DNA from 3 places in the Pseudomonas sp. NUPR-001 genome. Region 3 is predicted to be linked to each of the others. Evidence: riboswitches for the same ligand, from Rfam matches in the RefSeq annotation. Region 3 holds a riboswitch; each other region holds the start of a gene.

What was found. Region 3 has a riboswitch for cobalamin ahead of ACP6KB_RS13850 (CbtB domain-containing protein). Riboswitches for the same ligand answer to the same signal wherever they lie in the genome.
Region 1: another riboswitch for cobalamin. It lies ahead of ACP6KB_RS10590 (TonB-dependent receptor); the one in region 3 lies ahead of ACP6KB_RS13850 (CbtB domain-containing protein).
Region 2: another riboswitch for cobalamin. It lies ahead of cobO (cob(I)yrinic acid a,c-diamide adenosyltransferase); the one in region 3 lies ahead of ACP6KB_RS13850 (CbtB domain-containing protein).

What each region holds. Positions count from the first base shown of each region.
Region 1 is NZ_CP197353.1:2,310,028-2,312,284, forward strand. Features, by position in the region: gene ACP6KB_RS10590 (TonB-dependent receptor) at 1-1,279, opposite strand, end outside; cobalamin riboswitch at 1,386-1,592, opposite strand; gene ACP6KB_RS10595 (GNAT family N-acetyltransferase) at 1,713-2,257, opposite strand, start outside.
Region 2 is NZ_CP197353.1:1,481,292-1,483,548, reverse strand. Features, by position in the region: gene ACP6KB_RS06870 (cobyrinate a,c-diamide synthase) at 1-758, opposite strand, end outside; gene cobO (cob(I)yrinic acid a,c-diamide adenosyltransferase) at 755-1,366, opposite strand; cobalamin riboswitch at 1,533-1,757, opposite strand; gene ACP6KB_RS06860 (hypothetical protein) at 1,907-2,257, shown strand, end outside.
Region 3 is NZ_CP197353.1:3,074,205-3,076,461, forward strand. Features, by position in the region: gene ACP6KB_RS13840 (AzlC family ABC transporter permease) at 1-574, shown strand, start outside; gene ACP6KB_RS13845 (hypothetical protein) at 561-902, shown strand; cobalamin riboswitch at 937-1,154, shown strand; gene ACP6KB_RS13850 (CbtB domain-containing protein) at 1,273-1,470, shown strand; gene ACP6KB_RS13855 (CbtA family protein) at 1,481-2,173, shown strand; gene ACP6KB_RS13860 (cobalamin biosynthesis protein) at 2,179-2,257, shown strand, end outside.

The sequences.
Region 1 (2,257 bases), 760 kb from region 3:
CGAAGGTGCGGGTAGTGCTCTGGGACTGCGGGCGGGTCGGGCTGGCGCTGTGGAAGTCGCCGGGTGCCGGGTTCCACGGGTCGATAGAATCACCGCCGATGTCGTTGTACGGCGAGTTGCTGTTGATGCCGAAACGAATACGGTTGTACTCGGCGCCCACCACGGTTTTGCTGTTCAGGCCTAACAGGTTGTGGTCGAAGGTAAAGCTCTGGCGGTCGCCGATTTGTTCCTGGTCGTGCTTGATCTCCAGGTAGCTGCCACGTTGCAGTTGCCCCAGGCTGCTGTCCCAGGTGTAGTCCTCGGCGTTGCGCCAGTGTCGGCGGCTTTTCAGGTAGTACAGCTGGTTGCTGGCGCTGATCGAGTCACTCAGGGTCCAGTCGCTGTTCAGGCGAGTCCACTCATCGTGGTAGCGCTGCACGTCGTTCTGTACGTTGTAGTTCTTCTTGCGCAGGCTGTCGCGGTAGTGGCCGTCGATCAGCGGGGTGCCGAAGTAGTTCATCGGCTCGGCGTCGCCACGCTCGTGGGCGAGGGTAAAGCTGAGGCTGTCGCTGGCGTCGAAGCGCAGGGCGGCGCTCATCGCCAGGTTCTTCGAATCGCCGCGATCCACCCAGCCGTTGCTCGCCTGTTGGTTGAGGGTAAGGCGGTAGCTCAGGCGTTCACTCAACGAACCACCACTGTCCAGGCCCAGTTGTTGGCGGTCGTAGGAACCGTAGCCGAGGCGCAGGTGGTTGTGGATCTCGCCCAGAAACGGTTTTTTCGGGATCACGTTGATCACTGCACCGGTGGCGCCTTCACCGTAGAGCACCGACGCCGGGCCGCGGATGATGTCGATTCGTTCGACCATCCAGGGATCGACCGGAAAGGTCTGGGTACCAGCACCGGTGTACATGCGCGAGCCGTCGAACAAGGTCATCACCGAACCGTGGCCTTGAAATCCACGGGCCGAGAACGCGGTGTTGCCGTTGCCTGGCGTTGCCACCGAGGTGATGCCCGGCGAGCGGCTGACGGCGTCTTGCACGGTCTGGTTGTTGCGCCCTTCGATCTGTTCGGCGCTGATACTGCTGGTGCTGGCCGGGGTGTCCATGGCGCTGAGGTTCAGGCGCGAGCCGGCCGGCAATGGCGTGGCCAGGCTGATCGCTTGGTTGTCGCTGGTGCTGGTAATGGCCGTCGATGGCAGGGCCAGGGTGCCGGTTTCTGCGGCGAAGGTCGGCAAGGAGAATGCCAGGCAGGGGGCCAGGGCATTGGCCGCCAGGGTGTGAAGCTTGGAGTTACGGGACATGTCGTTCCACAATCTTTGGAAGGAATGAATCCCGGAGGGAACAACGCATGAAGGAATTGCGCGCGCAGGCGCCCGCAAACCGGCCTGCGCCCGCCCACCGCGGGGTTGCCAAACAAAGCTTCAGGCCGGTCTCCGGGCTTGCGAGGGTCATGAAGGCCTTCACCTTCCCATGCCGGAGCACAGTGGTGTATCGAAGGCTTCGCTCGCTTACCGTTGCGGGGGCAGCGCCGGACTAGTCACTTTGAGTGATGCACCGGCTTCCCGTTTCACCCTGCGCACGGCGGCGCAGGACACCTGAAACTGGCGCGCATCTGAACATTGAAAGCCTTTGCAGTCAATGAGTTGCGCTTAAGTCTGTGGGAGCGGGCTTGCCCCGCGATAGCGATCTACCTGACACCGCAATCGCGGGGCAAGCCCGCTCCTACCGGAATAATCAGCGGCCGCGTTTGCGCGACACCACCGCCTCGATGTTCTTGCGCCCGATCAGCATCGGCTGCTGCGGTTGTTCCAGCCACTTGTACATGATCAGGCAATCCACCAGGCCCAGACGCGCATGCCGGTAGGCGCGCGGCAGGCGCCCGACCACGTCGAAACCGAGCTTTTGCCACAAGCCCACCGCCACCTCGTTACTGGCGACCACCGAGTTGAACTGCATGGCGAGAAAACCCTGCTCACGCGCCAGACGCTGCGAGTGCTCGCACATCAAGCGAGCCACACCGCGGCCGCGCGCAGCCTCGCTGACCATGTAGCCGCAATTGCTCACATGGCTGCCGGGGCCTGCGGCATTGGCCTTGAGAAAGTACGAGCCCAGGAGCTGGTCATCCTCTTCGGCCACCAGCGTATGCAGCGGTGATTCCAGCCACAGCTGACGCGCCTGTTCCTGGCTCATGGCTGGGTCGAAGGCATAGGTTTCGCGGGCCGCGACAATGGCCTGGAAGGTGGGCCAGAAACGTTCGAAGTCGGCGGCGGTCATGGGGC
Region 2 (2,257 bases), 1.6 Mb from region 3:
TAGGTAAAGGCAAACGCCTCATCCCGGGCCACAGCGACGGTTACGCCCTCGAGCAAGGGTTCGATGACCTGCACGCTCGGCGCAGCGAAGGCCACAGCCGGCGGCAACGACGACTCGCAACTGGCTGCCAGCGCCGCAGCGGCGGCGTCCAGGCGCACATCCAGATCGTTGAGTTCACTGGCCTGCACCAGGCCCAGGTGGCGGCTTGGCAGCTCGATCCCGGTTTCCCGCGACAGGCCACCGTACCAACGCAGCCCTTCGGTCAGGCTGCCTTCAAGCAACTGCGCATGACGCAAGGTACCGACACGGTTGGCCAGCACGCCTGCAAACGGCAAGTCCGGCTGGTAGCGCGCCAGGCCCAGGGCCAGTGCACCGAAGGTCTGGGCCATGGCGGTCCCGTCAATCACCGCAAGCACAGGCACGGCAAAATGCCGGGCCAGGTCAGCGCTCGATGGCGTGCCGTCGAACAAACCCATGACCCCTTCGATCAGAATCAGATCGGCCTCACCTGCTGCCTCCCAGAGCAGCCGACGGCTTTCCTGCTCACCGACCATCCACAGGTCCAGCTGGTACACCGGGGCGCCGCTGGCCCGTTCTAGGATCATCGGGTCCAGAAAGTCCGGGCCGCACTTGAACACCCGCACCTTGCGCCCGAGATTGCGGTGCAACCGCGCCAGAGCGGCGGTCACGGTGGTCTTGCCCTGACCAGAGGCCGGGGCGGCGATCAGCACCGCCGGGCAGTGGCGCGTGTCACTCATAGCTCAACGCCTTTCTGGGCGCGGATGCCTGCCTGAAAGGCGTGCTTGATCATGCCCATCTCGGTGACGGTGTCGGCCAGTTCGATCATTTCGTCTTTGGCGCCACGCCCGGTGACAATCACGTGCTGCATCGGCGGGCGCGCCTGCAGGTCGCTGAGCACCTGCTCCAGGTCGAGGTAGCCGTGTTTGAGGGCGATGTTCAGTTCATCCAGCACCACAAAGGTAATGGCCGGGTCTTGCAGCAGTTGACGCGACACCGCCCAGGCAGCTTCAGCGGCGGCAATATCGCGTTGGCGGTCCTGGGTTTCCCAGGTGAATCCCTCGCCCATCACGTGGTAACGCACCTGCTCTGGAAAGCGCCGGAAGAACAGTTCTTCGCCAGTGCTGTTGCGGCCCTTGATGAACTGCACCACGCCACACTGCATACCGTGGCCCATGGCCCGGGCCAGCATGCCGAAAGCGGAGCTGCTTTTACCTTTGCCATTGCCGCTGAGCACCAGCAGCAAACCGCACTCGTTCGGCGCATTGGCAATACGCTCGTCGATCACCGCCTTCTTGCGCTGCATACGCGCCAGGTGGCGTTCGTCACGCTCATTGGATTCAGTCATCGCAGTCTCCGCATAGCACTATCCGTCAGTTCGCAGCGAGCTTGTCGGCACAGGGCCGTACAGCGTTCGCGGCAAAAAAGACAGTAATAGATGAATGGATAAGGCAGACGGAGAAACGCGCAAGGCTGCGGCATGGGCCGAAGGATACGCGCATCACCCTCCGTGATGCCGTTGGCTGTAACAGGCCGGTCTCCGGGCTTGTGAGCGGGGCCTTGAACACCCAGGGTCGTGCGCCTTCCCGGGGTTCATTACCCAGTGGCCATGCGCGACCTTGACTCACCTACCGTTGCGGGGGCAGCGCCGGACTCGCACGCATTAGCGCAGCCACCGGCTTCCCTGTTTCACCCTGCCAGACCGCAGCCCACAGAGCACCTGAAACAAGTCGCGAAGGTTAGAGGGTTGCACCCGGAGCGTCAATGAAAGGTGCTGCACTGGCCTGGATCAATGGCGTGTTTGTCGGCTTGTGTCACCCTGATATCAGTGATATCAAATAGCCATGATCTGGCTGCACTCAATTACAACGATAAAGGAGAGAACGGCATGCAAGGTCTGATCATCAACAACCCGCGCCTGGAATTCCTGCGCCCGGCGCTGGAGCGCTGGGTTGAATGCATTGACCGACTCAACCAGACCCTGGGCGACAGCGAAGCGCCTTACTGGCACGGCGCTCAAACCAACCTCAGTGTGCTTTGCGCTGCCGCCTGGCAAGCTGAGCTCGTGACCTTGCAACACCACCCGAGTAAAAAGCAGCGCGACGAAGGCGACCGCGAAGGACATTGCGACCTGTACATCGCCAATCGTGAAGAGGCCGCCTACCTGCAAGGCAGCCAGCGCTGGCCGCGTATCGGCCGCCTTGACTTGAGCAACGCCCTGCAGGAAACCGTGTTCGCT
Region 3 (2,257 bases):
GCGCAGCGGTCTGGACCTGTCGGCGCTGGTGGTGTTCAGCGGTCTGGTCATGGCCTCGCCGCTGCAACTGACCTTGTTGGAGACACCGGCACATCTGTTGAACAGCGCCGCTGTTGTACTGGCGGCGCTGAGCATCAATCTGCGCTTTCTGGTGTTCACCCTGAGTCTGAAGCCCAGCCTTGAAGGTCCGGTAAAAGCGTTTGTCCCGGCGTTAGCGGTGATGGCCAATGCCGCCTTCACCCTGATGTGCATCCGCAAACAGCAGCAGCCGATCAGTCGCCCCTACGCCAACACCGTGTGCTTCGTGCTGTACGCCGCCGCCCTGCTCGGGACGGTAGCGGGCTATTGCTTCGCCGGCCTGGCCGCCGAAGCGCTGATGGAACATGTCAGTGTGGTGATTGCGATCTTCATCAGCGCTTCGCTCGGCCAGATGGCACGTGAGCGCCACATTTTTCACGCCCAATGGCTCGCCGCGCTAGCCACGGTGGCAAGCCTGCTGTGGCTGGGGCAGATCAGTTTGCTGCTGGTGCTCAGCGTCACCGTACTGACGAGTTATGCCTATGACCGAGACTGATACCTTCTGGCGTTATGTGCTGATCTGCGCACTGGTCTCGGTAGTCTGCCGCCTGCTGCCACTGCTGGTGGACGTGCAGCGGCTTTCCGGTGGCGCGCAGGCGTTTATCGAGCGACTGGGCAAGTACACCTCCGTGGCGATGCTGGTCAGCTTGCTGGCGGGCGCGTTGTATCCGTTGGCCAGCCAACAGGTATTGAGTGCGGTGTGGTTCGGGCCGGTGGTCCTGGCCTGGTTGCTGAGCCTGACCCGTCTGCCGTCCTACTATACCTTTCTCATCGCACTGGGGGCCTATGCGCTGGGCACCTATGCACTGGCAGTGCTGTATTAATCGTCAATTGACGCGGAACCAGCCCCCATGCTCTCCTACACACCTTGTTACGGGTGCCCTTCACAGGGTGAAACGGGAAACCGGTGCCCATGTGCTTGTTGTTCAAGCCATGTCAGTCCGGTGCTGCCCCCGCAACGGTAAGCGAGCGAAGCGTCAGATCCACTGTGCAGTTGCATGGGAAGGTGATGCTTGCCGGGAGGCCAACGCCACCCCCTCGCGAGCCCGGAGACCGGCCCGCAACAGTGTGCACACAAGCACCACAGAACATAACAAACCCGCGGTGGGCGGGCGCTGTTCGAACCTCTGCGTGCCCGGCCCGCAGGGGTTTCATGCGCTCTATCCACCCGCTGACACTTCAGAGGGAAGCGCCATGTCGATCATCAGCAGCACCGGCAGCAACACAGACAACATTTCCGTCAGCACCACCCTGGCCCAACGCCTGACGGCTGCGGTCTGCGCCTCGATCCTGGGCCTGTGCCTGGTCTACTTCGCCGGTTTCTCGCGCATCGAAGCGGTACACAACGCCGCCCACGATACCCGCCACAGCGCCGCTTTCCCCTGCCACTGAGTAGCCAGCAATGATCAAGCGTATTGCCCGTACCGCCGGGTTTACCGGACTGTTGGCCGCCCTGCTGCTGACCCTGCTGCAAAGTTTGTGGGTGACGCCGCTGATTCTCAAGGCGGAAACCTATGAAAGCGCCGCGCCCGCCGTTGAGGCGCATGAGCATGCCCCGCGCGTGGCTGCCGATCACCACCACGACAGTGAAGCCTGGGCGCCGGAAGACGGCTGGCAGCGTGTGCTGTCGACCACCGGCGGCAATCTGGTGGTTGCAGTGGGCTTTGCCCTGATCCTTGCCGCGCTGTACACCCTGCGCGCACCGAAAAGCGTGATCAGCGGTGCACTCTGGGGCCTGGGCGGCTTTGCCGTGTTCTGCCTGGCGCCGACCCTGGGCCTGCCAGCGGAGCTGCCGGGAACCGCCGCCGCTGACCTGGCCCTGCGCCAGGCCTGGTGGGTGGGTACCGCCGCTGCAACTGCAGTGGGGCTGGCGTTGATCGTGTTTGCCCGGCACTGGCTGTTCAAGGCACTGGGGGTTGTGCTGCTGGTGGTGCCGCATGTGATTGGCGCGCCACAGCCTGAGGTGCATGAAATGTTGGCACCCGAAGCGCTGGAAGCCGAGTTCAAGGTCGCTTCGCTGTTGACCAACGCCGCGTTCTGGTTGGCCCTGGGCCTGATCAGCGCCTGGTTGTTCCGTCGCCCACGCCAGGCCTGAACGACATGCAGGTGTTCGTCGGCCTGGGTTGCCGACGCGGTTGCTCGGTCAAGACCCTGAGCAACCTGTTGCATCACACCCTCA